Regions from separate parts of the Mesorhizobium sp. M5C.F.Cr.IN.023.01.1.1 genome, predicted to be linked through region 2. Evidence: riboswitches for the same ligand, from Rfam matches in the RefSeq annotation. Region 2 holds a riboswitch; the other holds the start of a gene.
What was found. A riboswitch is a leader RNA that binds a small molecule or an ion and turns the genes downstream of it on or off. The one in region 2 is predicted to bind S-adenosylmethionine.

Region 1 (8,024 bases), on a different contig from region 2:
ACGGCGTGGACGGAACGATTGTCCAAGATGCCTCCTTTTGAACAGCTATGGCAAGTTTAGCACATAGATTGTCAAATCTGCCAATTCCGATTTTTGCCAGCGAGCTTAGATTCCGCGACGCCGATGCAAACATCGGTTCCTGCGATCTGGCCGCGTCCAGATTGCACGACCAGATCGCCCGTTATTGGATGGCCGACATGAAAGCAATCGTGTTCGACGCAATCGGCTCGCCGCGGGACGTGCTCTATCTGCACGACGTGCCCATGCCGCGAATTGGCGACGGCGAGGTGCTGGTCAGGATGATCTCCGCCTCGGTCAACCCTGGCGACTTCCTGTTCATCCAGAACCTCTATCCCGAACCGAAGAAGCCGCATTTGCCCCGGCAGATCGCCGGAAACCATGGCGCCGGCATTGTCGAGGCCGTGGGCGCCAACGTCGCTTTGAAACCGGGCACGCTTGTCGCATTCAGCTACTACAACAGCTGGGCCGAATATGCGGCCGTTCCGGCCGAATGGCTGATCCCGCTGCCCGCCAACTATCCGGTCGAACGCGCCGGGCAGATGGTGAACCCCATCACCGCCTGGGACCTGCTGGCGGATTCCCGTGTGCAGCCTGGACAGTGGCTGGCCGTCACGGCCGGCTATTCATCGGTTTCGACGATGGTGATGCAGTTCGCCCAACGGCGCGGCATCAACGTGATCGCGCTCGTGCGACGCTCTCACGACAGGCTGGACCTGAAGGGGTTTGGTGCCACCGCCATTCTCGATCTGTCGGATTTGAAGGTCGGTATTAGGGAAGCGGTCATGGACATGACCGGCGGCGCCGGGTTGAACGGGATCATCGATAATGTCGGCGGACCCGCCAGTGGCGAATTGATCCGCACCCTCGCGATGGGCGGGCAGATGGTCATCAATGGCGGCATGAGCAGCGAGCGTTTCGAACTGCACAATTTCGACGTGCTGCTGAGCGGCATCGAGATCAGGGCAAATATCTACCGCTACTTCTTTTCGCCGCCTGTCGAAGCCGACCGGCCGGTGTTGCGCGAGATTGTCGACATCTTCGGCCAACCCGATTTCCATGTCCCTGTCGGCGGCATCCATCCGCTGGCGGAGTTCGAGCTCGCCGTGACAAACAGCCTGGATCGCGCCGATCTCGGGAAGCAGATTTTCAGGATGTAGCCCGGACCATGATCCCGAACCGAAGGTCAGGGAAGCAAAAAGTGGAACCGGTTTTCGGAAAGATCATGGTCAAACAACGAAAGAAGATCACGACCCGATCCGTTTCGCCACTTCTTCCAGCCAGTGGTCGCGGATCCCAAGCGCTTCGAGGTGCTCCAGCGTGCTGAGCACGTAGTCCTCGTTCTTTCCCGACTGGCCGACGGCGCCGCGAACGACGGTCGCCGCATCGGCCGCATCGAGCGCACCGGCATATTGCTCGTGGGTACGGTCGACGACATAGGCGACAGCCGGGACAATCTCGCCCCCGTTCATAGCGTCACTGTCGAGGCGAATGCTAAGCATGCGCTCGAGATAGACATTGGTGACCAGCTCGCGCTCGCGCAGATAGGTGATGACTTCGTTGCGCAGATCGCCGGGGACGCGGAAAGCCAGCCCGATGCAGGAGCCGCCACGGTCGAGGCCGAGCACCAGGCCGGGCCGTTCGCGCGTGCCGCGATGCACGAAGGAGTAGACGCACAGCGACCGGCGGTAGCCGTGAAGGCGGGCGCGCCGCGTCTCGACATGCGCAAATCCCGGCCGCCAGATCAGCGAACCGTAGCCAAAAACCCAAAAATCGCCCATATCGCCAAGCCTGTTGCGGCACCGCACTGGAATCGGTGTTTTTTCGATCCTCCTCCGTCTACCTGATGTTGCCGGAAACGACAGTCCCCTCTGCAACACGCGCCAACGAGAGCCGCAGCATGACGTCAAATGACAAACGCCCGCCGAATTTTCTCCGCCGGCTGCTCTGGCTCGGCGCTTTCATCGTCGTGCTGTTCGGCCTCTACAGCGCCGGCTGGTTCTTCCTGGCAGACAAGGTCAAGAGCGAAGCCGGCAAAGCGGTGGCCGAGCTCAACCGCAATGGCATCGAGGCGGACTGCGCCAATCTCACGGTCAGCGGCTATCCCTCGAGCTTCGCCGTTTCCTGCGACAGTCTGGCTTACCAGGACGACACCAGGAACGTCGCCGCCTCGCTCGGCAGCCTCCACGCGGCTACGCACATCACCCAGATCCTGTCGCCTGGCGTCGACCTGCGGGGACCGCTCAGGACCTCCGTCCCGGGGATGACCCCGCTATGGATCGACTGGGATAATCTGCGAGCGAACTTGAAATTGTCCTGGCCGCTGCCCCGGAGCATTTCGCTGGAGGCAGAGGGCCTGTCCGGCCAGACCGATCCGGCGGATGGCACAGACCCGGTCAAGCTGTTCAGTGCCGGGACCGCGGCCGGACAATTGCGTCCGAACGGCCAGGACATCGACTATGCCGGGAGTTTCACCGATCTAGAAATCGATCCAGGGGCAATCGATGGCCGCGTGCTGCCACCGCTCGACGGCAGCGGCGACGTGACGCTGAAGAACGGCGTGGTGCTGATCAAGACACAAACAGAGAGCCTGCGCGGCCAGGCGGTCGATATCGGCAAGCTCGATCTGTCGTCGGGGAGCGCGCGCGTCACCGTTTCCGGACCGGTTTCGGTCGATGCCGACGGGCTGATCGACGCCGATTTGATGATCAAGCTTAGCGATCCGAAGGCGGTGGCGGCAATCCTCGGCAAGGCCATTCCCGAGCAGAAGAGCCAGATCAAAACAGGCTTTGCCGGGCTGGCGCTGCTAGGCAACGAACCGTCGATGCCGCTCAAGGTCGTCAAGGGCAAGGCCTCGCTCGGTTTTATCCCGCTGGGCAGGATCAAGCCGATCGATTAGACCAAGATTGCGAACCTCCAGTTCGGAAAAGATCATGGTCAAACAGGAAGATAGATGAACCGCCCGGTGAAGCTCCTGAGTGTTGGCGCGCTGACGCTCGATACGATCCTACGCGTCGACACGCTTCCGACACGTCAGGGCAAGTTCATCGCGGCCGACGGCGTCCAGATCGCCTCGGGCATGGCTTCGAGCGCGGCCTGCGCCGCACGCCGCCTCGGCGTGGACGTATCGCTGTGGGCGAGCGCGGGAGACGACCCCGTCGGCGATCAGCTGGTCGCCGGGATCGAGGCCGAAGGCGTCGATTGCAGCTTTGTCCGGCGCGTCGCCGGCGCGCGTTCGGCACTGTCGGCCATCTTGGTCGATACGCATGGCGAGCGCATCATCGTTCCTTTTTATGACAAGCTCGCCCAGGCCGACCCCGAGGCCCTCCCCACCCAGGACCTCACCCCATTCGACGCCGTCCTGGTCGATGTGCGCTGGCCGGGCGCAGCAGCTCTGGCCATGGCGGCGGCGCGCGCAATCGGCCGTCCAGCCATACTGGACGCCGACACCGCGCCACGGGACGTGCTGGAACGCCTGTTTCCGCTCGCCTCGCACATCGTCGCGTCGGAGCCAGCGGCATTCATCCTCTGCGGCGAGGAGCAGGGCCCGCAAGGGGCCTGTGAAGCGTTGGCCGGACGCACCGATGCATTCGTAGCGGTGACGGGCGGGTCGGCGGGAAGCTGGTGGTTCGACCGCTCGGTCGCGTCCGTGCGCCATGTCGCGGCGCCAAGGATCAAGGCAGTGGACACGCTTGCCGCTGGCGACGTGTTTCACGGCGCCTTTGCCGTCGGGCTGGCGGAGGCGATGCCGATCGAACAGACATTGCGGTTTGCCAGCGCCGCCGCCGCGCTCAAATGCCTGCGGTTCGGCGGCAGGCTGGGCGCGCCGGACAGGGCCGAGACACTGGCGATGATGGCCGCCCACTGGCCGGCCTGAGACAGCGGCGGGCTTTCAAATCGAATCGTACTGCCGCTCTGCCTTTTGTTTGAGCATCGGATTTCCCAAAACCGGTACCCACTTTTGGGTCCGATGCTCTATGCCTTGGATGGGTGCTCGACCGCCTGCCGGCCAAAGTCCGGCACATCGATGTCCTGGCCGGCCTCGATGATCGAGCGGCGGACGGCGCGGGTGCGGGTGAACAGGTCGAACAGCTTTTCGCCGTCGCCCCAGCGGATCGCCCGCTGCAGCGAGGCCAGATCTTCCGAGAACCGCGCCAGCATTTCGAGGATGGCATCCTTGTTGTGCAGGCAGACATCCCGCCACATCGTCGGGTCGGACGCGGCAAGGCGAGTGAAGTCGCGAAAGCCGGAGGCCGAATATTTGATGACCTCGGACTTGGTCACCGACTCCAGGTCGTCGGCGGTGCCGACGATGTTGTAGGCGATGATGTGCGGCAGATGCGAGACGATGGCCAATGTCATGTCATGATGCTGGGGGTCCATTGTATCGATGTTGGAACCGCAGCGGCGCCAGAATTCCGAGAGATTTTCCAATGCTGCCGGATCTGTGCCGGGCAACGGCGTGAAGATGCACCAGCGGTTTTCGAACAGTTCGGCAAAGCCAGCGTCCGGACCCGATTTTTCAGTGCCGGCCAACGGATGGCCGGGAATGAAATGCACGCCGGCAGGCACATGCGGCTGCATCTGCGCAATGACCGACGCCTTGGTCGAGCCGACGTCGGTGAGGATGGCGCCCTGCTTCAGCGCCGGTGCGATTTCGGCGGCGACCTCGCCCGAAGAGCCGACCGGCACCGAAACGATGACCAAGTCGGCATTGCGGACCGCCTCTTTCGCGTCCATCGTGTAGGAGGAGCCGAGGCCAAGTTCCCTCGCCCGCGCCAGCGTCGTTTCGCTGCGTGTCGAGATGGCAATGTGGCGGGCAAGGCCTTCGCGACGGATGACGCGGGCCAGCGACGAGCCGATAAGGCCGATGCCGACCAGCGCGATCTTTTCGAACATCGGTGATGTCATTGTTTCAGCTTTTCGGGGTTCAGCTTTTCAGAAATGTCGCGAGGGCGGCGACAACGCCGCGATTGGCCTCTTCGGTGCCGATGCTCATGCGCAGTGCATTCGGGAAGCCGTAGCCGGAAACGCGCCGCAATATGTAGCCGCGCGCTGAGAGGTAATCGTCCGCAGCCGCCGCCGAATGCTTTTGGTCCTCGGGAAAGTGGATGAGCACGAAATTGCCGACGCTCGGCGTCACCCGCAGTCCGAGGTTGGTCAACTCCTCGCTCACCCATCGCAGCCAGGTCTCGTTATGCGCCACGCTGCGCTCGACATGGGCGCGGTCGCGGATCGCGGCAATGCCGGCCTCGATCGCCGTCGCGTTGACGTTGAAGGGACCTCGCACGCGGTTGATCGCGTCGATGATATGCATCGGTGCGTACATCCAGCCGATCCGCGCGCCGCCGAGGCCGAGCTTGGAGAAGGTGCGGGTCATGACCACGTTTTCTGCGCCAGCCACCAGTTCGACGCCGGCTTCATAGTCGTTGCGGCGGACATATTCGGCATAGGCTGCATCCAGCACCAGAAGCACGTTCCCAGGCAGGCCGGCATGCAGGCGGCGCACCTCTTGGAATGGCAGATAGGTACCGGTCGGGTTGTTCGGATTGGCGAGGAAGATGATTCTGGTCCGCGGCGTCACCGCAGCGAGGATCGCATCGACGTCGGCGCCCTCATTGGTTTCCTTGATCGACACCGGGACGGCACCTGCCGACTGGATGTAGATCTTGTAGACCATGAAGGCGTGTTCGGTGATGACAGCTTCATCGCCGGGCGCGAGATAGGTCTGCGCAAGCAGGCCCAGAATCTCGTCGGAACCATTCGAACAGACGATGTTCGCCGGGTTGAGGCCATGCACCTCGGCGATTGCCTCCCGCAGGCGCCTGGCAGTGCCGTCGGGATATATGTCGAGTTTGGCGGCGACGTCACGCGCGGCTTCTATCGCCTTCGGCGAGGGGCCGAGCGGGTTCTCGTTCGACGACAATTTGTGGACCTTGGCAACGCCGGCCGGCGCCGTGCTTTTGCCCGGCACATAGGCTTCGATGTCCATGATCCCCGCGCGGGGCGTTGGACGTGCCTGATCCGATGCCTGGTTCATATTGCAAAAATCCGTCGAGAACGCTTCCGCCCGGGAAGCCGCAGCGGAAATACAAGCCGCGGCCTGGAATGTCGAGAGGCGGCGATCATGGGTGAGCGACTGGCCGTTGACGCCGAGGCGCGCCGGTCCTAGAAGAAAGGCGAAATCCCGTGGTGATTTGGCCGGTCGGCTTGCAGCCACGTTAAACAACTCGCTAAAGGGCCGTTTGCATTCTGTAACCGGCTTTGCGAGGGCAATGCCGGTTTTTTTGCTATCCGTAGCCGGCCGGATATCGCATCGACCCGAAAACCGGAATCGGTTTTCGGAAAACGCGATGGGTTAATGTAAGAGGATGCGATGGTCGCGCTGCGCACTAAACGAACCAACAACGAGGCCGACGAGCCGTCGAGCCCGGTGTTGCGTTTCGGTGCCGACAAGCCGCTCAAGCTCGACGCCGGCACACTGCTGTCACCGTTCCAGATCGCCTACAAGACTTACGGCACGCTCAACGACGCCCGCTCCAACGCCATCCTCGTCTGCCATGCGCTGACCGGCGACCAGCATGTCGCCAGCACCAATCCGGTGACCGGCAAGCCGGGCTGGTGGGAAGTGCTGATCGGCCCCGGCAAGATCATCGACACCAGCCGCTTCTTCGTAATCTGCTCAAACGTCATCGGCGGCTGTCTCGGCTCGACCGGCCCCGCCTCGACCAATCCAGCCACCGGGAAGCCCTACGGGCTCGACCTGCCGATCATCACCATCCGCGACATGGTGCGGGCGCAGTTGATGCTGGTCGACCATTTCGGCATCGAAAAACTGTTCTCAGTGCTCGGCGGCTCGATGGGCGGCATGCAGGTGCTGCAATGGGCGTCGAGCTATCCGGAGCGCGTTTTCTCGGCGCTGCCGATCGCCACCGGCGCGCGCCATTCCTCGCAGAACATCGCCTTCCATGAAGTCGGCCGGCAAGCGGTGATGGCCGATCCGGACTGGAATGGCGGCAAATATTTCGAGCAGGGCAAGCGCCCGGAAAAGGGGCTGGCGGTGGCGCGTATGGCCGCTCACATCACCTACCTGTCGGAAGCGGCCCTGCACCGGAAATTCGGCCGCAACCTGCAGGACCGTGAAGCGCTCACCTTCGGCTTCGACGCCGACTTCCAGATTGAGAGCTATCTGCGCCATCAGGGCATGACCTTCGTCGACCGCTTCGACGCCAACTCCTATCTCTACATGACCCGGGCGATGGATTATTTCGACCTCGCCGCCGACCATGGCGGTCGACTGGCCGACGCCTTTGCCGGCACCAGGACCCGTTTCTGCCTGGTCTCCTTCACCAGCGACTGGCTGTTCCCGACCGAGGAGAGCCGCTCGGTCGTTCACGCGCTGAACGCGGCCGGCGCCTCGGTGTCCTTCGTCGAGATCGAGACAGATCGCGGCCACGACGCCTTCCTGCTCGACGAGCCGGAGCTGTTCGCGGCCATCAACGGCTTCATCGCCTCGGCGGCCCGCGCCAGGGGGCTCAGCGCATGACCCCTGAAGATTGCAGGCTTTCCGGACCGGCATCATGCGCCGGGCATCAGCGCAAGACCCCGAAAAGTTGCGGACTTTTCGGATCAGGATCATGCGCCAGGCAAAAGGCGACATCATGAGTGTCAACCACGCCCAGCGCGTCGACCTCGAAGTCGTCGCCGATCTCATCCCGCCGCAGTCGCGGGTGCTGGACGTCGGTTCCGGCGATGGCCTGCTGCTCGAATTGCTGCAGGCGACGAAGCAGGTCGACGGCCGCGGGATGGAACTGTCGCAGCGCGGCGTCAACGAATGCGTGGCGCGCGGCCTGTCCGTCATCCAGGGCGACGCCGACAAGGACCTCAAATTCTATCCTGACAAGGGTTTCGATTTCGTCGTCCTGTCGCAGACCTTGCAGGCGACCCGCAACCCGAAGCTGGTGCTCGACGAGTTGCTCAGGATCGGCAAGCACGCTATCGTTTCC
Region 2 (8,024 bases):
TCGGTTCGGAAAAGGTCCTGGTCTAAGGGTTAGAGCCCATCCCGATTCTATCGGGATGGATCAGGTCTAGCTGGTCAGTTGACGGTGCGCCGCGTGCCCGGCAGGTCGAGCGAAAAGGCGGGGATGGCGACGTCGAACGTCTCGCCTCGCTTGTTGCGCATCGTATAGTGGCCGACCATGATGCCGGACGGCGTCGAGAGCGGGCAGCCAGACGTATACTGATAACTGTCGCCGGGGTTGAGTTCGGGCTGGTCGCCGACAACGCCGGCGCCGCGCACTTCCTCGACCCGGCCGGTGCCGTCGGTGATGTGCCAATAGCGTGACAGGAGTTGTACGAATTCATCCGACTGGTTGTCGATGGTCACCTGGTAGCCCCAGACATAGCGGTTCTCCGACGGGTCGGAGCGATCTTCCAGATAGAACGGCCTGACCTGTACTTCGATGTTGCGCGTAACGGCGCTGTACATAGACTACTCCACAATATGCAGACGGAACATTCGACGCTCTCCGCAGTTTGGTCAACGGGGAGGCTTCCCGTCATTGCCCGACTCCTTTGCGCGCAGGTGCCGAAGAACAATGTCATTTAAGTGACACATGACAATGATGGTGTGCAGGGCCGGCGACTCAGCATTCTGTCGAACTGTTGAAACGGCTCCATGCGTCCGGTTTTTTCTGGAGTGACCAGATATCGATGGAATTGACAGTCACAGCCGCCTTGCTTTCCACAGCTCTGCTTCTAGTCAATCTCGCCAGCATCCTGCTCGCTTCGTTGAAGCTGAAACGGCCTGGCAGAATCGCGCCGGCAGCCGGCAAGGCGCCGCCGGTGTCGATCGTCGTGCCGTCGCGCGGCGTCGAGCCGTTTGCCGAGGAAACGCTCGAGCGCGCCTTCTCGCTCGACTGGCCGCGCTATGAGCTCATCTTCTGCGTCGCCCATGCCGACGACCCGGTGGTCGGGCCGATCACCGATGCGATTGCCCGCTTTCCGGCCGTGCCGGCCCGGCTGCTCGTCGGCGACGACCGCATCAGCGGCAATCCGAAACTCAACAATTGCGTGAAGGGCTGGGAGGCCGCGCGCCACCGCTGGGTCATCCTTGCCGATTCCAACGTCCTGATGCCGAGGGACTATGTCCAGCGTCTGATGGCGGCATGGCGGCCGGACACCGGTCTTGTCTGCTCGACGCCGATCGGCTCGCGGCCGGACGGGTTCTGGGCGGAGGTCGAATGCGCCTTCCTCAACACGCTGCAGGCGCGCTGGCAATATACCGGCGAGGCGCTCGGCCTCGGTTTTGCCCAAGGCAAGAGCATGTTGTGGAACAAGCCCATGCTCGACGCCAGTGGCGGCATCCGTGCGCTTGCAGCCGAGATTGCCGAGGATGCCGCCGCGACCAAGCTGGTCAACGGGCTCGGACTGCGCGTCAATCTCGTCGGCTCGCCCTTCGAGCAGCCGCTCGGTTTGCGCAGGCTTGGCGAAACCTGGTCGCGCCAGGCCCGCTGGGCACGCCTGCGCCGCGTCACCTTCCCACTGTTCTTCGCGCCCGAGATCCTGATCGGAGCGGCCCCGCCGCTGGTGCTTGCGTTGGTTGCGGCAGCAGGCGCCGGCTTCAGCCTGTCGGCAACCGCCATCGCTGTGCTGGTAGTCGCCTATCTCCCGGAATGCGCTCTCGCCTCGGCCAAGGGCTGGCACCTGTCGCTGCGCATGATCCCGGCGATGATGGTGCGCGATTGCATCCTGCCGATTGTCTGGGCGCGTGGCTGGCTCAGCGGTGCCGTCGACTGGCGCGGCAACACGATGACCATCCACACCAGCGCCGTTGCGGAATTGGAAGAGACCCCGTCGGGCGCCTGACAGCGCCCGCTTTTATATTCGAGCGACGCCGCCCAGTGCGTATACCTATCTGGCGGCTTTCAGTGCCTGCTCGATGTCTTCGAGCAGGTCGTCGGTGTCCTCCAGGCCGACGGACAGCCTGAGCGTGCCTGGCCCGATGCCGAGTTCGGCGCGCGCCTCATCGCTCAGATTCTTGTGTGTCGTCGTCGCCGGATGGGTGATCAGGCTCTTGGCGTCACCGAGATTGTTGGAGATCAGCACAATATCGAGCGCGTTCTGGAAGGCGAAGGCCGCCTGCTTGCCGCCCTTGACGTCGAGGCAGATCAGCGTCGAGCCGTCCGACATCTGCTTCTTGACGACCGCCGCCTGCGGATGGTCGGCGCGGCCGGGGTAGATGACGCGGACAATCTCCGATCGCTCGGCGAGGAAGTCAGCGATCCGGCCGGCACTTTCCGTCTGCTGGCGCACGCGCAGCGGCAGCGTCTCCAGGCCCTTCAGCAGCGTCCAGGCGTTGAAGGGCGACAGGCTGGGACCGGTGTGGCGGAAGTAGTCGTGCAGGTTCTCGTCGATCCACTTCTTGTCTGACAGGATGATGCCGCCGAGGCAGCGCCCCTGGCCGTCGATGTGCTTGGTCGCCGAATAGACGACGATATGAGCGCCGAGTTGCAACGGCTTCTGCTGCAAGGGCGTGGCAAAGACGTTGTCGACGATCAGCCGCGCGCCGATGGAATTCGCAAGGGAGGCGACGGCTGCGATGTCGACGACTTCCAGCGTCGGATTGGTCGGGCTTTCAAGGAAGAACAGCTTCGTGTTGGGCCTGACCGCCTTTTCCCAATTCGCGATTTCGGTGCCGTCGACCAGCGTCGCCTCGATGCCGTATTTCGGCGCCAGCGTCTCGACCACCCAGCGGCAGGAGCCGAACAGCGCGCGCGCCGCCACGATATGGTCGCCGGCCTTGGCGCTGCACAGCAACGCCGCTGTAACAGCCGCCATGCCGGATGCTGTGGCGCGGGCATCTTCGGCACCTTCCAGCGCACACATGCGCTTCTCGAACATGTCGACCGTCGGATTGGCATAGCGCGAATAGATGAAGCCCGGTTCCTCGCCCTTGAAGCGGGCCTCCGCCGCCTGCGCCGTGTCGTAGACATAGCCTTGCGTGAGATACATCGCCTCGGAGGTTTCGCCGAAGCCGGAACGCAGCGTTCCCGCATGCACGAGTGCGGTCTGAGGCTTCCAGTTGCGCTTGTTGCTCGTCATCACCTTGTTCCAAACACCAAAAATGGCCCACATACAAAAAAACCGGCCGCGAAAGTCGCAACCGGTCCATACGGCCTTTCGGCCCGACGGTCCTTTAGCGACTTGTTTAACGTGGCTGCAAGCCGACCGGCCAAATCACCACGGGATAACGACCCTTTAGACCCGCACCGCGCTTGCGTCAATTGCCGGCATGATTAAGAGGTTTGTACCAGCGGGTTCCGCGGCAGGAACCTGCGACAAAACGAGACCACGCCCGGCCTTCGAGCGGAGCCAGACTTTGCGGCAGACAGGCATTCTTCCCGATCAGGACATTTCCGCGCTGTTCCAGTCGGGCGCGCTGAAATCGCTGCGCGCGCTTGATGCCGACCAGGTCCAGCCGGCCAGCCTTGACCTCAGGCTTGGCGACAAGGCCTGGCGGGTGCGCGCCTCCTTCCTGCCCGGCCCGAACCACAGGGTTGCTGAAAAACTCGACCGCCTGAAGCTGCACGAGTTCAATCTCGCTGATGGCGCGGTGCTGGAGACGGGCTGCGTCTATATCGTGCCGCTGCTCGAGAGCCTGGCGCTTCCGGCAAACGTTTCGGCCTCGGCCAACCCGAAGAGCTCGACCGGACGCCTCGACATCTTCACCCGAGTGATGACCGATCGCGGCCACGAGTTCGACAAGATCGCTGCCGGCTACAACGGCCCGCTCTATCTGGAGGTCAGCCCGCGCACCTTTCCGATCGTCGTCCGTGCCGGCTCGCGGCTGTCGCAGATCAGGTTCCGCACCGGCAATGCGCTTTTGTCGGAAAGCGAGCTGCACGAATTGCATCGTGCCGAAACGCTCGTCGCCACCGAGCCGCCGAATATTTCCGGCGGCGGCATCGCACTGTCGATCGACCTCGATGGCGACAAGGACGGGCTGGTCGGCTACCGCGGCAAGCACCACACCGGCCTGGTCGATGTCGACAAGCGCGCCGCGCAGGATATTGTCGATTTCTGGGAGCCGCTCTACAAGAGCGGTGCCGGCGAACTGGTGCTCGATCCCGATGAATTCTATATCCTCGTCAGCCAGGAGGCGGTGCATGTGCCGCCGCTCTATGCCGCCGAAATGACGCCCTTCGATCCGCTGGTTGGCGAATTCCGTGTCCACTATGCCGGTTTCTTTGATCCGGGCTTCGGCCATTCGGCGGCCGGCGGCACCGGCAGCAGGGCTGTGCTCGAAGTGCGCAGCCACGAAGTGCCGTTCATCCTCGACCACGGCCAGATCGTCGGACGGCTGGTCTACGAGCATATGCTGAAGCGGCCGCAGGCGCTCTACGGCACAGATCTCGGCTCGAACTATCAGGCACAGGGCCTGAAACTGTCCAAACATTTCCGCGCCGCGCGCTGATCCCCGATCAATCAGACTGTGCTTGCCTGACCTTGCGAGCCGTGCTTGGCTGTGCCCAACCGTCATGGTGGTTGAAACCAAGGGAACAAAGAAATGCAGATTTCAAGATGGATCGCATCGGCAGCAACAGCTGCCATGCTGGTGATGGCTGCCGGGTCCTTGTCGGCGCAAGCACAGGAAAAGTTGAAGATCGCCACCGAAGGCGCCTATCCGCCGTTCAACACCATCACCGCGGATGGCAAGCTCACCGGCTTCGACATCGACATCGCCAATGCGCTTTGCGCTCAGATGAAGGTCGAATGCGAACTTGTCACGCAGGACTGGGAGGGCATGATCCCGGCGCTCCAGGCCAGAAAGTTCGACGCCATCATCGCGTCCATGAGCATTACCGAGGAGCGCAAGAAGCAGGTCTCCTTCACCAACAAATACTATACCACGCCGCTTTCGCTGGTGGCCTTGAAGGACAGCGATATTGCCTCGACCGAACCCGCCGCACTCGCCGGCAAGACAGTCGGCGCCCAGGCTTCGACCACCCAGGCCGACTATGCCCAGGATGTCTATAGCAAGGCCGGCGCCGAGGCGAAGCTCTATCCGACCCAGGAAGAGGCGGTCGCCGACCTGATGAACGGCCGTCTCGATGCCGTCCTTTCAGACAAATTCGTGCTGATGGACTGGATGAAGAAGTCGAGCGACGGCTGCTGCAAGATGGTCGGCGACGTCAAGGGCACCGAGACCGAAGCCGGTATCGCCGTGCGCAAGGAAGACAATGCGCTGCGCGAGAAGCTCAACGCCGCGATCGATGCGATCGTCGCAGACGGCACCTACAAGAAGATCCAGGCCAAATATTTCGATTTCGATATTTATTGAGATTCATGTTCGCCCGGGTCAGCCGCGAAACAGATACTCTTTCGCGGCACCCAGGCAGCCATGAAATTGGCCGATAAAGAGCAGTTCACGCACTCTCAGGCGCTTCTTGCCCCAAAATCCTGGGGTCTGCTTCTCGTCGTCGAGCGAGGCGCTCGAACCAGACCGCAAAGGGAAAAGCTGCTTGTCGAGACAGCCAAGGACATGGGCTCTGGCGGAGTGGATGCCGCAAGCTCGGCCACTACCGTTCAGCTTGTCGCTGCGAAGCGCGGACGTCATGCGATCCGCGTTGCGCATCAGAAAGCCAACTTGTGCTTTCGAATAGCCAGTTGCCAGAAGCCGGCCCGTCATCGCCGAGCGGGCTTCGCGGTAGGACTTTGCGCTGCATTGGCCGGCGCCGTAGCCCGTAGACGATGTCTGGGCGAGGAACAGAGTCAGGCTTGCGAACATTATGCCAAGCTGAATCCTGTTCATTCCTCGACTCCCAAATTTCGGCGCAAGCTTACAATGCCTTCACCGCCACCCTCACCGGCTGCTCGATTTCAAGCGGGTTGCGCAGCGGCAGGCCAAAATCCTTGGCCTCGATCTCGAACACGTCGCCGGCTTCGGTCCTGATGCCGTCGGCGAAGGACAGTGTCGCCGTGCCGAACATGTGCACATGAACGTCGCCCGGCTGGCGGAAGGCCGAATATTTGAAGTGGTGATGTTCGAGATTGGCGATGGTGTGCGACATGTTCGCCTCGCCCGACAGGAACGGCTTTTCCCACAGCAGCTTGTCGTCGCGGAGGATGCGCGAGGTACCCCTGACGTCGGAGGGCAGGTCGCCGATCAGGATCTCCGGCCCGAACGAAGCGTTGCGCAGCTTGGAATGCGCGAGGAAAAGATAGTTCACGCGCTCGGTGACGTGGTCGGAAAACTCGTTTGACAGTGTGAAGCCGACGCGGAACGGGACGCCGTCGTCGCCGATGACATAGATGCCGGCGACTTCCGGCTCCTCGCCTGCATCCTGGGCGAAAGCGGGCGATAAAAGTGCCGCGCCGGGCGCCACCGCCATGGTGCCGTTGCCCTTGTAGAACCATTCCGGCTGCACGCCCGTCTGGCCCTTGGCGGGCTTGCCACCCTCCAGGCCCATGCGGAACATCTTCATGGAATCGGTGAGCTGCTCTTCGCCGTCGGTGCTGAGCTTCTTGTGCATGGAATCGCGGGTCGCCGCGGAGCCGAGATGCGTCAGCCCTGTGCCGGTGAGATGGAGATGCGCCGGGTCGGGATGGTTGATTGGCGACAACAGCCGCCCCTTCTTGTAGGCGGCATCGAGGTCGAGCGCTTCACCGAAGCCCTTGCGCTCGATCAGGGCGACAAGTCCGGTGCCGGTGCGCGCGGCCTCCATCGCCAGCGAATAGACGCTGCGGGCGCCGTTGATGATCCGGGTCTTGCCGCCGTTGCGGGCAACGACGCGAATGGTCTCTGCGTCGTCGAGGATCTGGGAGATCAGCATGATGTACCCTCTCTCAATTGCCTTTGGCCTGGCTGCCGGGTTGGCAAACCTTGACCAGCGCGGCTCGGATGGTATCCGCGCCACTGGTGAACTCTTCGTCCGGATTGCGCTCGCGGGCCCGGTCCCCTTGGGGACTTCTTTGCGCCGCCCGGCAGCGCCGCGATGTGACCCGTGCCTCCTAAAAGCGCGCCGCGTTTGAAAAGAGGCCCGCTTTAATCCTTGTTTTTATGCATGCCGTTGTCCCAACACGCTGCACACGTTTGGCGACATGCATGAGTCCCCTCGCCCTCAAGCCTTGTTCTTGTTGTAGACGTCGAAGACCACGGCGCCGAGCAGCACCAGGCCTTTGACCACCTGTTGCCAATCGACATTGACGCCCATGATCGACATGCCGTTGTTCATGACGCCCATGATGAAACCGCCCACCACCGCGCCTATAACTTGACCGACGCCGCCCATCGCCGAAGCGCCGCCGATGAACACAGCGGCGATGACGTCGAGCTCGCTGCCGAGGCCGGCCGCCGGCACCGCCTGGCCAAGGCGCGCCGCAATGATCAGCCCGCCGAGCGCCGAGAGCACGCCCATGTTGATGAACACCATCAGGGTCAGCCGCTCGGTCTTGATACCCGATAGCTGAGCCGCCTTGGCATTGCCGCCCATTGCGTAGATACGGCGGCCGACCGTCATGCGTTTGGTGACGAAGACGAACAGCGAGATCAGCACGCCCATCACTACGAGAACGATTGGCAGACCTCTGTAGGTGGCGAATTGGTAGACCAGAAAAAGCGCCAGAGCGCTGGTCACCAAGGTCTTGACGACGAACAGCGTGAAGGGTTCGGCTTCGTAGCCATGCCGCTCGCGGCTGCGCCGTGCCCTGAGCCCGAAATAGGCATAGGCGAGCACGGCAACGAGGCCGATCACGATCGTCGTCATGTGCAGCGTCAGCCCGCTGCCGACGATGGTCTTGCCGGCGGCGTTCACGACCGGCGGGATCAGCGTCAACGAGCCGATCACGTCTGGAATGAAGCCGGAACTGAGCGCCTTGAAGCCGGCTGGAAGCGGCCCCACGGAAGACCCGCCACCCAGCAGCGCTTGGCAGATGCCGCGGAAGATCAGCATCCCCGCAAGCGTGACGATGAAGCTCGGTATTCGGTGATAAGCGATCCAGTAGCCTTGTCCCGCGCCGATCGCGCCGCCGATGATCAGGCAGA

Region 1: it holds a riboswitch for S-adenosylmethionine, as region 2 does, so the genes downstream of both, EOA78_RS16285 (homoserine O-acetyltransferase) here and EOA78_RS18800 (O-succinylhomoserine sulfhydrylase) in region 2, are expected to answer to the same signal.

What each region holds. Positions count from the first base shown of each region.
Region 1 is NZ_RZSU01000036.1:35-8,058, reverse strand. Features, by position in the region: gene EOA78_RS16320 (helix-turn-helix domain-containing protein) at 1-26, opposite strand, end outside; gene EOA78_RS16315 (zinc-binding dehydrogenase) at 198-1,178, shown strand; gene EOA78_RS16310 (gamma-glutamylcyclotransferase) at 1,266-1,799, opposite strand; gene EOA78_RS16305 (DUF2125 domain-containing protein) at 1,919-2,917, shown strand; gene EOA78_RS16300 (sugar kinase) at 2,972-3,895, shown strand; gene EOA78_RS16295 (prephenate/arogenate dehydrogenase family protein) at 3,994-4,929, opposite strand; gene hisC (histidinol-phosphate transaminase) at 4,949-6,058, opposite strand; SAM riboswitch at 6,198-6,275, shown strand; gene EOA78_RS16285 (homoserine O-acetyltransferase) at 6,395-7,564, shown strand; partial or broken gene EOA78_RS16280 (methionine biosynthesis protein MetW) at 7,680-8,024, shown strand, end outside.
Region 2 is NZ_RZSU01000045.1:16,868-24,891, reverse strand. Features, by position in the region: gene apaG (Co2+/Mg2+ efflux protein ApaG) at 75-467, opposite strand; gene EOA78_RS18805 (ceramide glucosyltransferase) at 692-1,846, shown strand; gene EOA78_RS18800 (O-succinylhomoserine sulfhydrylase) at 1,892-3,082, opposite strand; SAM riboswitch at 3,157-3,234, opposite strand; gene EOA78_RS18795 (2'-deoxycytidine 5'-triphosphate deaminase) at 3,360-4,454, shown strand; gene EOA78_RS18790 (ABC transporter substrate-binding protein) at 4,548-5,321, shown strand; gene EOA78_RS18785 (hypothetical protein) at 5,340-5,669, opposite strand; gene araD1 (AraD1 family protein) at 5,821-6,813, opposite strand; gene mmsB (multiple monosaccharide ABC transporter permease) at 7,102-8,024, opposite strand, start outside.